DNA from 2 places in the Streptomyces sp. NPDC001709 genome. Region 2 is predicted to be linked to the other one. Evidence: riboswitches for the same ligand, from Rfam matches in the RefSeq annotation. Region 2 holds a riboswitch; the other holds the start of a gene.
What was found. A riboswitch is a leader RNA that binds a small molecule or an ion and turns the genes downstream of it on or off. The one in region 2 is predicted to bind glycine.
Positions count from the first base shown of each region.

Region 1 (7,612 bases), on a different contig from region 2:
GACGTCATGACCGGCAACGACACGACGGACGACCGGACCGGGACGCCGGACAACACCGCGGTGCGCTGCGCCCTGTGGCGGGCGATGCACGTCCAGGTCGACCCGCCGCCCCACGTCCTGGAGGACGAGATCGGCCTCCGGATCGCGGACCCCGGACCGGACTGGCGCGACCGCCCGGACATGGACCCGAGCGCCACCAGGGGGTTCCGCGCGGCCATGGTGGCCCGCGCCCGCTTCATCGAGGACCTGGTCGCCGAGCAGGCCGACCGCGGCGTCGACCAGTACGTCGTCCTGGGCGCCGGCCTGGACACCTTCGCCCAGCGCAAGCCGGAGACCGCCTCCCGCCTGCGGGTCTTCGAGATCGACCAGCCGGGCCCGCAGGCCTTCAAGCGCCGCCGCCTGGCCGAACTCGGCCTTGGCGTCCCGGACGGGCTGCACCTGGTGCCGGTGGACTTCGAGGCGGACGGCGAGTCCTGGCCGACGCGGCTCACCGCGGCCGGATTCGATGCCGGACGGCCGGCGGTGATCACCTCCACCGGCGTCACCATGTACCTCACCAAGGAGGCCACGGCGGCCACCCTGCGCCAGATCGCCGCGCTGGCACCCGGCTCGACCCTCGCCATGACCTTCCTGCTGCCGGAAGAGCTGGTGGACGAGCGCGACCGTGCCGGCCTCAAGGCCAGCGAGACGGGCGCCCGCGCCTCCGGCACCCCGTTCCGCAGCTTCTACACCCCCGGCGACATGCTGAACCTCGCCCGCGAGGCCGGCTTCACAGACGTCCGGCACATCCCGGGCACCTCACTCGCCGAACGCTACTTCGCGGCCCGCCCCGACGGCCTGCGCCCGTCGACCGGGGAGGATCTGCTCCTGGCCCGGACCTGAGCGAGCCGACGCCGGCGGGGAGCCCGCGTGCGCAGTCACCGAGCTCCCCGACGAGTCCGGGCTCCCGACGAGTCCGGACTCCCCACGCTCAGCACTCGATGATGTTGACCGCCAGCCCGCCCCGGGCCGTCTCCTTGTACTTCACCGACATGTCCGCGCCCGTGTCCTTCATGGTCTTGATGACCTTGTCGAGGGACACCTTGTGGGAGCCGTCGCCGCGCATGGCCATCTTGGCGGCGGTGACCGCCTTCACCGCGGCCATGCCGTTGCGCTCGATGCACGGGATCTGGACCAGGCCGCCGACCGGGTCGCAGGTCAGGCCGAGGTTGTGCTCCATGCCGATCTCGGCCGCGTTCTCGACCTGCTCGGAGGAGCCGCCGAGGACCTCGGCCAGTGCGCCCGCGGCCATCGAGCAGGCGGAGCCGACCTCGCCCTGGCAACCGACCTCGGCGCCGGAGATGGAGGCGTTCTCCTTGAAAAGCATGCCGATCGCGCCCGCAGCCAGCAGGAAGCGGACGACGCCGTCCTCGTCGGCGCCGGGGACGAAGTTGATGTAGTAGTGCAGGACCGCCGGGATGATGCCGGCCGCGCCGTTCGTGGGGGCCGTGACGACGCGGCCGCCCGCCGCGTTCTCCTCGTTCACCGCCATCGCGTAGAGCGTGATCCACTCCATCGCGTGCGCCGGCGCGTCGCCCTCGGCGCGCAGCTGTCGGGCGGAGACGGCCGCGCGGCGGCGGACCTTCAGACCGCCGGGCAGGATGCCCTCGCGGGACATGCCGCGCCGGACGCACTCGCGCATCACCCGCCAGATCTCCAGCAGGCCCTCGCGTATCTCCGTCTCCGTGCGCCAGGCCCGTTCGTTCTCCAGCATCAGGGAGGAGATCGACAGGCCCGTCTCCTTCGTCAGGCGCAGCAGCTCGTCGCCCGTGCGGAAGGGGTACTTCAGGACCGTGTCGTCCAGCTTGATCCGGTCCGCGCCGACCGCCTCCTCGTCCACGACGAAGCCGCCGCCGACCGAGTAGTAGGTCTTCGAGAGCAGTTCCGCGCCGCCGGCGTCGTACGCCCACAGCGTCATGCCGTTGGCGTGGTACGGCAGGGCCTTGCGGCGGTGCAGCACGAGGTCCTTGTCGAAGTCGAACGCGATCTCGTGCTCGCCCAGCAGGCTGATCCGGCCTTCGGCCTTGATCGCCTCCACGCGCGCGTCCGCGGTCTCCACGTCCACCGTGCGCGGCGAGTCGCCGGTCAGGCCGAGCAGGACGGCCTTCGGGGTGCCGTGGCCGTGCCCGGTCGCGCCCAGGGAGCCGTACAGCTCGGTGCGGACGGAGGCGACCTGCTCCAGGACGCCTTCGTTGCGCAGTCTGCGGGCGAACATCCGCGCCGCACGCATCGGGCCGACCGTGTGGGAGCTGGACGGGCCGATGCCGATCGAGAACAGGTCGAAGACCGAGATGGCCACGGTCACTCCTCAAGACAGGGGGTGGCGGGGCACCCTCCGGGATCCTCCGTCGGGCGCCCCACCGGGGACTTACTTGTCCGGGTCTACTTGGTCAGGCCCGGGTACAGCGGGTGCTTGTCGGCGAGCGCCTTCACGCGCGCCTTGAGGGCCTCGGCGTCGTAGGACGGCTTCAGCGCCTCGGCGATCACGTCCGCGACCTCGGCGAAGTCCTCGGCCGTGAAGCCGCGGGTCGCCAGGGCGGGCGTGCCGATCCGCAGGCCCGACGTCACCATCGGGGGCCGCGGGTCGTTCGGGACCGCGTTGCGGTTGACCGTGATGCCGACCTCGTGGAGACGGTCCTCGGCCTGCTGCCCGTCCAGCTCGGACTCGCGCAGATCCACCAGGATCAGGTGCACGTCCGTGCCGCCGGACAGCACGTTCACCCCGGCCTCGCGGGCGTCCGCCGCCGTCAGGCGCTCGGCGAGGATGCGGGCACCCTCCACGGTACGACGCTGGCGCTCCTTGAACTCCTCCGAGGCCGCGACCTTGAAGGAGACCGCCTTCGCCGCGATCACGTGCTCCAGGGGACCGCCCTGGAAGCCCGGGAAGACGGACGAGTTCAGCTTCTTCGCGAAGTCCTTGCCGCGCGCGAGGATGATGCCGCCGCGCGGACCGCCCAGCGTCTTGTGGGTGGTGGAGGTCACCACGTCGGCGTACGGCACCGGGTTCGCGTGCAGACCGGCCGCGACCAGGCCCGCGAAGTGCGCCATGTCGACCCACAGGTAGGCCTCGACCTCGTCGGCGATCCGGCGGAACTCGGCGAAGTCCAGCTCACGCGGGTACGCCGACCAGCCCGCGATGATCACCTTCGGGCGGTGCTCCTTGGCGAGCCGCTCGACCTCGGCCATGTCGACCAGACCGGTGCCGGCGTCCACGTGGTACGCGACCACGTTGAACTGCTTGCCGGAGAAGTTCAGGCGCATGCCGTGGGTCAGGTGGCCGCCGTGGGCGAGGTCCAGGCCGAGGATGGTGTCCCCGGGCTGGGCGAGCGCGAACAGGGCCGCCTGGTTGGCGGAGGCGCCGGAGTGGGGCTGGACGTTGGCGTACTCGGCGCCGAACAGCTCCTTGAGCCGGTCGATCGCGATCTGCTCGGCGACGTCGACGTGCTCGCAGCCGCCGTAGTAGCGGCGGCCCGGGTAGCCCTCGGCGTACTTGTTGGTGAGGACGGAACCCTGCGCCTCCATCACCGCGAGCGGCGCGAAGTTCTCGGAGGCGATCATCTCCAGCGTGGACTGCTGGCGGCCGAGCTCGGCGTCGACCGCGGCGGCGATCTCCGGGTCCAGCTCGTGCAGGGACGTGTTCAGGACAGTCATGCGGTTACGGCTCCTCAGCCGGCGTTCTGGGCGGTGTACTCGTCGGCGGAGAGCAGGTCGGCCGGCTCCTCCGCGACGCGCACCTTGAACAGCCAGCCGCCCTCGAAGGGGGCCGAGTTCACCAGCGACGGGTCGTTGACGACGTCCTCGTTGATCTCGGTGACCTCACCGGTGACCGGCGAGTACAGGTCGGAGACCGACTTGGTCGACTCCAGCTCGCCGCAGGTCTCGCCCGCGGTCACGGTGGAGCCGACCTCGGGGAGCTGGGCGTAGACCACATCGCCGAGCGCGTTGGCCGCGAACTCGGTGATGCCGACCGTCGAGACGCCGTCCTCGGCGGCCGACAGCCACTCGTGCTCCTTGCTGTAGCGCAGCTGCTGGGGGTTGCTCATGGCCTGAATTCTCCTGTACGCGCGGGAATGCTGATGAAGGGGGACTGCTGAAGCCGCTGGTGAGCAGCGGAAACGTGCGCGGGGTCACACGGTGACCGCACCCAGTGTCTACTTCTGGCGCTTGTAGAACGGCAGTGCCACGACCTCGTACGGTTCGTGGCTGCCCCGGATGTCCACGCCGACGCCCTCGGTGCCCGGCGCCGCGTGCGCGGCGTCGACGTAGGCCATGGCGATCGGCTTGCCCAGGGTGGGGGAGGGGGCGCCGGAGGTGATCTCGCCGATCACCTCGCCGCCCGCGACGACGGCGTACCCGGCGCGCGGCACCCGGCGGCCCTCGGCGATGAGACCGACGAGGACCCGCGGCGGGTTCTCCTGGGCGCGGGAAGCGGCCTCGGCGAGCGCCTCGCGCCCGACGAAGTCGCCCTCCTTCTCGAACTTCACCACCCGGCCGAGCCCGGCGTCGAAGGGGGTGAGCGAGGTGGTCAGCTCGTGCCCGTACAGCGGCATGCCCGCCTCCAGGCGCAGGGTGTCCCGGCAGGACAGGCCGCACGGGACCAGACCGACGCCCTCGCCGGCCTTGGTCAGTGCCTGCCACAGCTCGACCGCGTGCTCGGGCTTCACGAACAGCTCGAAGCCGTCCTCGCCGGTGTACCCGGTGCGGGCGATGAGGGCCGGGACGCCGGCGACCGTGCCGGGCAGGCCGGCGTAGTACTTCAGGCCGTCGAGGTCGGCGTCGGTGAGGGACTTCAGGATGCCGGGCGACTCGGGGCCCTGGACGGCGATCAAGGCGTACGCGTCCCGGTCGTCGCGCACCTCGGCGTCGAAGCCGGCGGAACGCTCGACCAGGGCGTCCAGCACCACCTGGGCGTTGGAGGCGTTGGCGACGACCATGTACTCGGTCTCGGCGAGCCGGTAGACGATCAGGTCGTCCAGGATGCCGCCGTCGGCCCGGCAGATCATGGTGTAGCGGGCGCGGCCCACGCCGACGGAGGCGATGTTGCCGACCAGGGCGAAGTTCAGCAGGGCGGCCGCCTGGGCGCCGGTGACGGTGATCTCGCCCATGTGGGAGAGGTCGAAGAGCCCCGCCTTCGTCCGTACGGCGACGTGCTCGTCGCGCTCGGAGCCGTAGCGCAGGGGCATGTCCCAGCCGGCGAAGTCGGTCATCGTCGCACCGAGCGAGCGATGCAGCGCATCCAGCGCGGTATGACGGAGTTCGGTACTGCTCATCGGTCGGTCGTCTCCCAAGGAATGACAGGCGAGGAACGTTCCTCCCCATCTGTCATCGGAACCTGAGAGGTTCGCCAGGACCGCCACAGGGACGATCGCGGCTTGCACCTTGGGTGGAGCCACTGACACAGCGGCCCGCTTTTCAGATGTGCCTCGCCCGCGCGGTAACGGGGCCTGAGAGATTCAAGGGAGGGACTTGCTCCTTCGGCGCCCCAGCGAAGGCTGCTGGGGACTCTCCCGCGCGGATTCAAGCGGCCGGTATGCAGTTGGCGGCCACATCATTGCACGGCGAGCGGGCTTTTGTAACCGACCTGTGGCAGGACGCGGACCCCGCCACCGACATCGTCCATTACCTTCTCTTTACGCATTTCGGGAACGAGGATTGCCGAGCCGACAGGGGAGGACGATCACGGTGAACAGGACCCCGTTGTACGCCACCGTCACTACCGGCACCACGGGCACCGCGGTGCCGAGGCAACGCCCCGGCCCGCTCCCGGTCGTCCGCGATCTGCGCGACCGCGCCGGCCGCGGCCCGCGCGCCCTGGTGTTCGGCCCCAGCGACCTGGTCGTGATCACCGGCCTGCCCGGCAGCGGCAAGTCCACCCTGATGCACCGCGCGGTCACGGGCCGCCGCATCGACTCCCAGGACACGCGGGACCGCTGGGACGCCCGCGCCCCCCGTCTGCTGCCCTACGCCCTCTACCGGCCCCTGGTGCGCCTCGCCCACTACGCCGGCCTGCGCCGCGTCCTGCGCGCCGGGGAGGGCGTCGTCGTGCACGACTGCGGCACCCAGCCCTGGGTGCGCGTCTGGCTCGCCCGCGAGGCGCGCCGCCGCGGCGGCACCCTCCACCTCCTCCTGCTCGACGTCACTCCCGAGACCGCCCGCGAGGGCCAGCACGAGCGCGGCCGGACCGTCTCCTCCTACGCCTTCCACCGCCACCGGCGTACGACCACCCGGCTGCTCACCGCGATCGAGCGCGGCGAGCTGCCCGCGGGCTGCGGCTCGGCCACCCTGCTGGACCGCCCGGCGGCGAACGCCCTGCACCGGATCGAGTTCACGGGGTCGGCCGCTGTCACAGCCAACCGCTAGCCTTCTTGGTCACAGAGTGATTCCCAGCAGGCGGTAGGCAGATGGACTTCCCGGCGGACATTCCCGCGGACTTCCCGGCACAGGCGCACCCCCAGCCGCACGGCGGCTGGCCCGGCAACGAGCTGGAGGAGGTGCTCTCGGCCTCCCTCGGCATACCCGCCGCGGCCGGCCGGATCATCGAGGTGCTGGGCCGCAGCCTGCTCTGGATCCCGCTGCCGAGCGGCGGCGGCCCGGACAGCGGCCCGCTCGACCTGCCCACGCTGGACATCGAGGGCCAGGTGTACGTCCCGGTGTTCAGCTCCGAGGAGCAGCTGCACCAGGCGGCCGGCTCCCACATGCCCTACACCATCGCCCCGGCCGTGGAGTTCGCCCGCGGCCTGCCCCCGCAGGTCGGTATCGCCGTGAACCCCGACGCGCTGGTCGGCATCCCGCTGCCGCCCGCTGCGGTGGCCGAGCTGTGCCGGACCGGCCGTACCCCGCTCGACGGCCCCGCCACCGGCGGCCGGGTCCGCCTGTTCGAGCCCGACTGGCAGGACGACCCGGTCGACTTCCTCTCCGCCGCGTCCGCCGAGTTCGCCGAGACCGGCGTGGTCCTCACCGCCCGCCGCTGCCTGGCCGCCATAGAGACGGACGACCCGGTGATGTTCGTAGGCGTGGAACTGTCCCAGTGGGAGGGCGACCTGCGCACCCTCCCCATGCAGGCCCTGGGCAGAGCCCTCGGTAAAGTCCCGGTCAAATGGCCGGTCAACCTGGTCCTCCTGGACGTGACGGACGACCCGGTGGCCGAATGGCTGAGGTCGAAGGTCCGCCCCTTCTATCAGTACGGTCACTGAGGCGCGCCCCAAAGGGGCGCGGGGAACTGCGCGACAAGCCACAACGCACCCGCACCCGCGCACGCACCCGGGGCCCCGAGCTATTGGGCGCTTAAGCTGTCCCCAAACGCGGGGCACAGAAAAGAGAAGGGCACGACAGGTGAGCGCGAGCCACAGCGGCAGCGTCGAGCACATGCTGCGCCAGGTCACCCCCGGCCGCTACGACGCCTACGAGGCCCTGCTGCGCGCCCTCGCCACCCCGTCCGCCGGCCAGATCTGGATGCTCCTGTGGCACGGCCAGGCCGGCTCCCCGGACGCCCAGTACGGGAACATGGAGGTCGACGGCTTCCAGTACGCCCCCTGCGTCACCTCCGCCCAGGAACTCTCGGCCAGCGGCTGGA
Region 1 is NZ_JBSFGB010000014.1:176,540-184,151, reverse strand. Features, by position in the region: gene ACWC0C_RS21950 (class I SAM-dependent methyltransferase) at 7-882, shown strand; gene ACWC0C_RS21945 (L-serine ammonia-lyase) at 971-2,338, opposite strand; gene glyA (serine hydroxymethyltransferase) at 2,422-3,690, opposite strand; gene gcvH (glycine cleavage system protein GcvH) at 3,705-4,082, opposite strand; gene gcvT (glycine cleavage system aminomethyltransferase GcvT) at 4,191-5,309, opposite strand; glycine riboswitch at 5,349-5,461, opposite strand; glycine riboswitch at 5,462-5,559, opposite strand; gene ACWC0C_RS21925 (AAA family ATPase) at 5,716-6,399, shown strand; gene ACWC0C_RS21920 (enhanced serine sensitivity protein SseB) at 6,441-7,232, shown strand; gene ACWC0C_RS21915 (enhanced serine sensitivity protein SseB C-terminal domain-containing protein) at 7,405-7,612, shown strand, end outside.
Region 1: it holds a riboswitch for glycine, as region 2 does, so the genes downstream of both, gcvT (glycine cleavage system aminomethyltransferase GcvT) here and gcvP (aminomethyl-transferring glycine dehydrogenase) in region 2, are expected to answer to the same signal.

Region 2 (7,612 bases):
GCGGCCGGCACCCCGGCCACCTTCGTCCGCAACCAGCTGGAGATCGCCACCCTGCCGGGCAACCCCGACAAGGTGTCCTCCCTGAAGGACCTCACCAAGTCCGGCCTGAAGGTCGTGCTGTGCGACAAGACGGTGCCGTGCGGGGCCGCGGCCCAGAAGGCCCTGGACGCCGCCAAGCTCAAGCTCACCCCTGCCTCCTACGAGCAGGACGTCAAGTCCGCCCTGAACAAGGTGGAGCTGAAGGAGGCGGACGCCGCGGTCGTCTACAAGACCGATGTGAAGTCCGCGGGTGGCAAGGTGGAGGGCGTGGAGTTCCCCGAGTCCGCCAAGGCGATCAACGACTACCCGATCGTCCTGCTGAAGAACGCGCAGAACACCGAGACCGCCAAGGCTTTCATCGCCCTCGTGCAGTCCGCCGAGGGCCAGAAGGTGCTGAGCGGGGCCGGGTTCCTCAAGCCGTGACCTCGCTCCACAAGCCCGGCGCCGCGACCGGTCCCCGCACGGACCGGCCGCGGCGTCGCCGCGTCGGCACGGGGGGCCGACGCGGGGCGCCGTTGCCGCTGCTGCTGCCGGGCCTGCTGGCGCTGGCGTTCCTGCTGCTGCCGCTGGTCGCGCTGCTCGCCCGCGCCCCCTGGCGCGGCCTGCCGGGCCGGCTGTCCAGCACCGAGGTGTGGCAGGCACTCCAGTTGTCCCTGGTCAGCGCCACGGCGGCAACGGCCGTCAGCCTCGTCCTGGGCGTGCCGCTGGCCTGGCTGCTGGCCCGTACGCAGTTCCCCGGCCGCGGGTTCGTACGAGCCCTGGTGACCCTGCCCCTTGTGCTGCCACCGGTGGTCGGCGGCGTGGCCCTGCTGCTGGCCCTCGGCCGCAACGGGGTGATCGGCAAGTGGCTGGACGCCTGGTTCGGGATCACTCTGCCGTTCACCACCACCGGGGTCGTGATCGCGGAGGCGTTCGTCGCGATGCCGTTCCTGGTCATCAGCGTCGAGGGGACCCTGCGTGCGGCCGACCCGCGCTTCGAGGAGGCGGCGACCACGCTCGGCGCGTCCCGCTTCACCGCGTTCCGCCGGGTCACCCTGCCGCTGATCGCGCCGGGCATCGCGGCGGGCGCGGTCCTGGCCTGGGCCCGCGCGCTCGGCGAGTTCGGCGCGACGATCACCTTCGCGGGCAACTTCCCCGGCCGCACCCAGACCATGCCCCTCGCGGTCTACCTGGCCCTGCAGAACGACCCCGACGCCGCCGTCTCCCTCAGCCTGGTCCTGCTGGTGGTGTCGATCGCGGTGCTGGCGGGTCTGCGAGACCGTTGGATGACAACGCGATGACAGACCCCCGCCCCACACCCGCAACCGCCGAGGACCAGCCCCCCACCCCCCTCCCACAGCCGCGGCCGACCACCGGCCTGGACGCCCACCTCGTCGTCGACCGCCCCTCATTCCGTCTGGACATGACGCTCACCGCCGCTCCCGGAGACGTCGTCGCCCTCCTCGGACCCAACGGCGCCGGGAAGACCACGGCCCTGCGCGCCCTCGCCGGACTCACCCCCCTCACCGACGGCCATCTGCGTCTGGACGGCACGACCCTGGACCGCACCCCTCCGGAGTCCCGCCCGGTCGGCGTCGTCTTCCAGGACTACCTGCTCTTCCCGCACCTGTCCGCCCTGGACAACGTCGCCTTCGGCCCGCGCTGCCAGGGCGCGAGCAAGGCCGAGGCCCGCGCGCAGGCAGCGGCCTGGCTGGACCGCATGGGCCTGGCCGGCCACGCGGGCGCCAAGCCCCGGCGCCTGTCCGGCGGGCAGGCCCAGCGCGTGGCCCTCGCCCGCGCCCTGGCCACGCACCCCCGGCTGCTGCTCCTGGACGAGCCGCTGGCCGCCCTGGACGCCCGCACCCGCCTGGAGGTCCGTGCCCAACTCCGCCGCCACCTGGCCGAGTTCGAGGCGGTCGCCGTCCTGGTCACACACGATCCGCTGGACGCCATGGTGCTCGCGGACCGCCTGGTCGTCATAGAGCACGGCCGGGTCGTCCAGGAGGGCACCCCGGCCGACATCGCCCGCCATCCGCGCACCGACTACATCGCCCAGCTCGTCGGCCTCAACCTCTACCGGGGCCAGGCGGACGGACACGCGGTACGACTCGACGCGGGCCCCTCGATCACCACTACGGAAGACCTGTCCGGCCCGGTGTTCGTGGCGTTCCCGCCGTCCGCGGTCACCCTCTTCCGGGACCGGCCCACCGGCGCCAGCGCCCGTAACCTCTGGCGCTGCGAGGTGGCCGGCCTGGAGACCCACGGCGACCAGATCCGCGCCGGCCTCACCGGCGAACTCCCCCTCGCCGCGGACCTCACCACGGTCGCCGCCGCCGACCTCGGTCTGCACCCGGGCGCCGCTGTCTGGGCGACGGTCAAAGCAACCCAGACTCACGCATACCCGGCCTGAACGGGCGGCCGCTCTACGGTGAGGTCCATGACCCTGAGCATCCGCAACCAGCTCCCCGGCACGGTCACCGCGATCCAGCCGGGCGAGGCCATGGCCACCGTGAAGATCCGTCTGGACGGCGGTCAGGACCTGACCGCAGCGATCACCCTGGAGGCGGCCCGGGACCTCGGCCTGTCCGAAGGCTCCCCGGTACGGGCCCTGGTGAAGTCCACCGAGGTCTCCCTGGCCACCGCCCCGATCGACCGCGTCTCGATCCGCAACCAGCTGCCGGGCACCGTCACCGACATCGCGACCGGCGCCGCGATGGCCACCGTGAAGATCTCGATCCAGGGCGGTTCGATGACCTCCGCCATCACCAAGGAGTCGGCCTCCGACCTCGGTCTCTCCGCCGGCTCCTCCGTGGTCGCCCTGATCAAGTCCACCGAGGTGGCGCTGGCGACGGCCTGACACGGCGAGGGCCCCGCCCGGAAACCGGACGGGGCCCTGCGCACCACCGCTCGCTCAGTCCTCGTAGGCGTCCAGCGGCGGGCAGGAGCACACCAGGTTGCGGTCGCCGAAGGCCTGGTCGATACGGCGCACCGGCGGCCAGTACTTGTCGGCGGCCGAGACACCGGCCGGGAAGACGGCCTCCCCACGGCTGTAGGCGTGCGTCCACTCACCGCCGAGCGCGGCCGCGGTGTGCGGGGCGTTGCGCAGCGGGTTGTCCTCCGCCGGCCACTCACCCGCGCCGACCTTCTCGATCTCCGCGCGGATGGCGATCATCGCGTCGCAGAAACGGTCCAGCTCGGCCAGGTCCTCGGACTCGGTCGGCTCGATCATCAGCGTGCCGGCCACCGGGAAGGACATGGTCGGCGCGTGGAAGCCGTAGTCGATGAGCCGCTTGGCGACGTCGTCCACGCTGACGCCGGTCGCCTTGGTCAGCGGACGCAGGTCGATGATGCACTCGTGCGCGACCAGGTTGCCGGGACCGGTGTAGAGCACCGGGTAGTGCGGCTCCAGGCGCTTGGCCACGTAGTTCGCGGAGAGCACGGCCACCTGCGTGGCGCGCTTGAGACCCTCGCCGCCCATCAGGCGGACGTACGCCCAGGAGATCGGCAGGATGCCCGCGCTGCCCCACGGCGCCGCCGAGATCGGGCCCACGCCCGTCTCCGGGCCGGCAGCCGGCTGCATCGGGTGGTTCGGCAGGTACGGCGCCAGGTGTGCGCGCACACCGACCGGGCCGACGCCCGGACCACCGCCGCCGTGCGGGATGCAGAACGTCTTGTGCAGGTTCAGGTGCGAGACGTCACCGCCGAAGTGGCCCGGCTTGGCGAGGCCGACCAGGGCGTTGAGGTTGGCGCCGTCGACGTACACCTGGCCGCCGGCCTCGTGCACCTGGGCGCAGATGTCGGCGACGTGCTCCTCGAACACACCGTGCGTGGACGGGTAGGTGATCATCAGCACCGCCAGCTCGTCGCGGTACTGCTCGATCTTCGCCCGCAGGTCCTCGACGTCGATCTCGCCGTCCTCGGCGGTCTTGACGACGACGACCTTCATGCCGGCCATCACGGCGCTGGCCGCGTTGGTGCCGTGCGCGGAGGAGGGGATCAGGCAGACGGTGCGCTGCTCGTCGCCGTTGGCGCGGTGGTAGCCGCGTACGGCGAGCAGACCGGCCAGCTCGCCCTGCGAACCGGCGTTCGGCTGGAGGGAGACCTTGTCGTACCCGGTGACCTCGGCGAGACGTTCCTCCAGCTCGCGGATGAGCGTCAGGTAGCCCTGCGCCTGCTCGGCCGGGGCGAAGGGGTGCAGCTGGCCGAACTCGGGCCAGGTGACCGGCTCCATCTCCGTGGTCGCGTTGAGCTTCATGGTGCAGGAGCCCAGCGGGATCATGCCGCGGTCGAGCGCGTAGTCGCGGTCGGCCAGCCTGCGCAGGTAGCGCAGCATCGCGGTCTCGGAGCGGTAATCGTGGAAGACCGGGTGGGTGAGGTAGGAGTCGGTGCGCAGCAGCGCCTCGGGCAGGGTGTCCTCGGCGGTCGCATCCAGCGCCTCGATGTCGCCCTCGACCCCGAAGGCGGACCACACGGCGGCCAGCTGGGCCCGCTTGGTGGTCTCGTCACAGGCCAGGGTGACATGGTCGGCGTCGACCAGGTGGAGGTTGACCCCGTTCTCCCGGGCGGCGGCGACGACGTCGGCGGCCTTGCCGGGCACGCGCGCGGTGATGGTGTCGAAGAAGGCGCCGTGGACGATCTCGACGCCGCCGGCCTTCAGCCCCTCGGCGAGGATCGTGGCGTACCGGTGCGTCCGCCCGGCGATGGCCTTGAGCCCCTCCGGCCCGTGGTAGACGGCGTACATGCCGGCCATCACGGCGAGCAGCACCTGCGCGGTGCAGATGTTACTGGTCGCCTTCTCACGGCGGATGTGCTGCTCACGCGTCTGCAGGGCGAGCCGGTAGGCCTTGTTCCCGTCCGCGTCGACGGAGACGCCCACCAGGCGGCCGGGCAGGCTGCGCGCGAACTTCTCGTGCACCGCCATGTAGCCGGCGTGCGGACCGCCGAAGCCCATCGGCACGCCGAAGCGCTGGGTCGTGCCGACGGCGATGTCCGCACCCAGCTCGCCCGGGGAGGTCAGCAGGGTCAGGGCGAGCAGATCGGCGGCGACGGTGACGAGCGCGCCGAGCTCATGCGCCTGGTCGATGACCGGCTTGATGTCCCGGACGGCACCGGAGGCGCCCGGGTACTGGATCAGCACGCCGTTGATCTCACGCGCGGCGATGTCGGCCGGGATACCGTCGCTGAGGTCGGCGACGACGACCTCGACCCCGGTCGGCTCGGCGCGCGTCTCGATGACGGCGATGGTCTGCGGCAGGGCGTCCGCGTCGACCAGGAACAGGCCCTTCTTGTTCTTGCCCATGCGCCGCGAGAGCGCCATGGCCTCGGCGGCGGCGGTGCCCTCGTCGAGGAGGGAGGCACCCGAGGTGGGCAGACCGGTCAGGTCGGCGACCACGGTCTGGAAGTTCAGCAGGGCTTCGAGCCGCCCCTGGGAGATCTCCGGCTGGTAGGGCGTGTAGGCCGTGTACCAGGCCGGGTTCTCCATGACGTTGCGCAGGATGACCGGCGGAGTGAACGTCCCGTAGTACCCGAGCCCGATCATGGAATCGAGGACCTGGTTGCGGTCGGCGAGCGAGCGCAGCTCGGCAAGCACCTCGGCCTCGGTGCGGGCGCCCGGCAGGTCGAGGGCGTCGGCGTTCTTGATCACATCCGGGACCGCCGCGGCGGTCAGCTCGTCCAGCGAGCCGTAGCCGACCTGGGCGAGCATCTTGGCCCGCGCCTCCTGGTCGGGCCCGATGTGGCGCTGCTCGAACGGGATGCCCGCTTCGAGCTCCGAGAGCGGAATGCGATGGGCGGTCATTGCGGAGGCCTCCTGGTCTGACACGACCTTCGAAGGGCACCACGGCGCGGGTGCCCGGACGGCCTCCCCCTCTGTCATCTCAACCTGAGAGCTTCACCGGGTATGCCCCGGCTTTCACCGTCGGTGAGGGCGGGAGCCGTCGACACCCGCCCTGCTTTCCAGAGTGACCTCGTCCGTGCGGTACGTGAGCCTGAGAGATTCCGGGGAGGATTTGCTCCTTCGGCGCCTCCGAGGTGGTCGGAGGACTCTCCCGCACGGGGTCAGCAGCCGCTGTCAGCCTACCAGCGGGGTCAACGCCCGAGCCCTCGAGTGGCCGGCTCCCTGAATGTGCTCTTTTGTAGTGCTTACGGATGAGTTGCGACCAAGTGGAGGGAGAGGGACCGTGCAGACCGAGATCGATCCGCGCAACCTGATCGGCCGCAAGGCGTTCGACCGCAATGGCACCAAGATCGGCACCATCGACGAGGTCTACCTCGACGACGCGACCGGCGTGCCCGAGTGGGCGGCCATACGCACCGGCCTCTTCTCCCGCGACGCCTTCGTCCCCCTGGAGCCGAGCGAACTGGTCGAAGGCTCCCTCCGCGTCCCCTTCGACCGCGCCCTGATCAAGGATGCCCCCGACTTCGGCGTGGGCCGCCACCTCTCCCCCGAACAGGAACTCCAGCTCTACCACCACTACGGCCTCGACGTAGCCTCACCTCCCTCAGCCCCGGACCACGACTTCGGCAAGCTGGCGGGGTCGGAGGAGACCTGATCGTCCCCTGGGGTCCGGGGCGGAGCCCCGTGTCGGTCACTGCTCGACCGACCGAGACGAGCGGGCGGGTGGGAAAGATCCGCAACCAACGGCAACGGATCAGCGGACTCCAGCGCAGGATCCCCGACGAGGAACGTCCGCACCCTCCCCGGAGGCGACTGCGGCGTCTCGAACCGCACCGTCACCCGTCCCAGCCCACTCCCCTGCACCCACCCGTGCCCGTACTCCGCGTGCCTGACGTCCTGTCCCGCCCGCCAGTGCCTTTCGACGGGCTCCGGCCGCTCTACGACAACCTCGGCCTCGGCCTCCTCCGGCGCCTCCGCCGCCCGCGAGGGCATGGCCTGTGCGAACAGATCCTCCTGCGTGTAGTCGGCGAGCCCGGAAACGCCCACACCCAGCAGCCGTACCCCACCCGTGGTGTCCACGGAGTCCAGCAACCGCGCCGCCGCCTCCCGGACGACCGCCGGATCGTCCGTGGGCCCCCTGAGCGTCTCGGAGCGGGTCAGCGTCGAGAAGTCGTACCTGCGCACCTTCAGCACTATGGTCCGCCCCGACAGCCCGGCCCCGCGCAGCCGCCCCACGCACCGGTCGGCGAGCCGCTGCACCTCCAGCCCGATCCGCAGCCGGTCATGGATGTCCACGTCGTAGGTGTCCTCGACCGACACCGACTTCGCCTCGCGCTCGGCCACCACGGGCCGCTCGTCGCGGGCCAGCGCCATGGCGTACAACGCGTGCCCGTGCGCCTTGCCCAGCAGTCGCACCAGCTCGTCCTCCCCGGCCTCGGCGAGCTCCTCAACGGTCGTGATCCCGGCTCTGCGCAGATGGTCCCCGGTGGCCGGCCCGACCCCGGGCAGGGTCCGCACCGGCATGGGGCCGAGCAGGGCCCGCTCGGTGCCGGGGTCGATGACCACCAGGCCGTCCGGCTTGGCCTGCTCGGAGGCGATCTTGGCGAGCATCTTGGAGGCGGCGAGCCCCACCGATCCGGTGAGCCCCGTGACCGCCCGGATGTCCGCGCGCAGCTTGATCCCGGCCAGCCGCGCCGA
Region 2 is NZ_JBSFGB010000009.1:9,287-16,898, reverse strand. Features, by position in the region: gene modA (molybdate ABC transporter substrate-binding protein) at 1-462, shown strand, start outside; gene modB (molybdate ABC transporter permease subunit) at 459-1,319, shown strand; gene ACWC0C_RS15960 (ABC transporter ATP-binding protein) at 1,316-2,428, shown strand; gene ACWC0C_RS15955 (TOBE domain-containing protein) at 2,456-2,875, shown strand; gene gcvP (aminomethyl-transferring glycine dehydrogenase) at 2,930-5,815, opposite strand; glycine riboswitch at 5,984-6,078, opposite strand; gene ACWC0C_RS15945 (PRC-barrel domain-containing protein) at 6,198-6,569, shown strand; gene ACWC0C_RS15940 (DNA polymerase IV) at 6,491-7,612, opposite strand, start outside.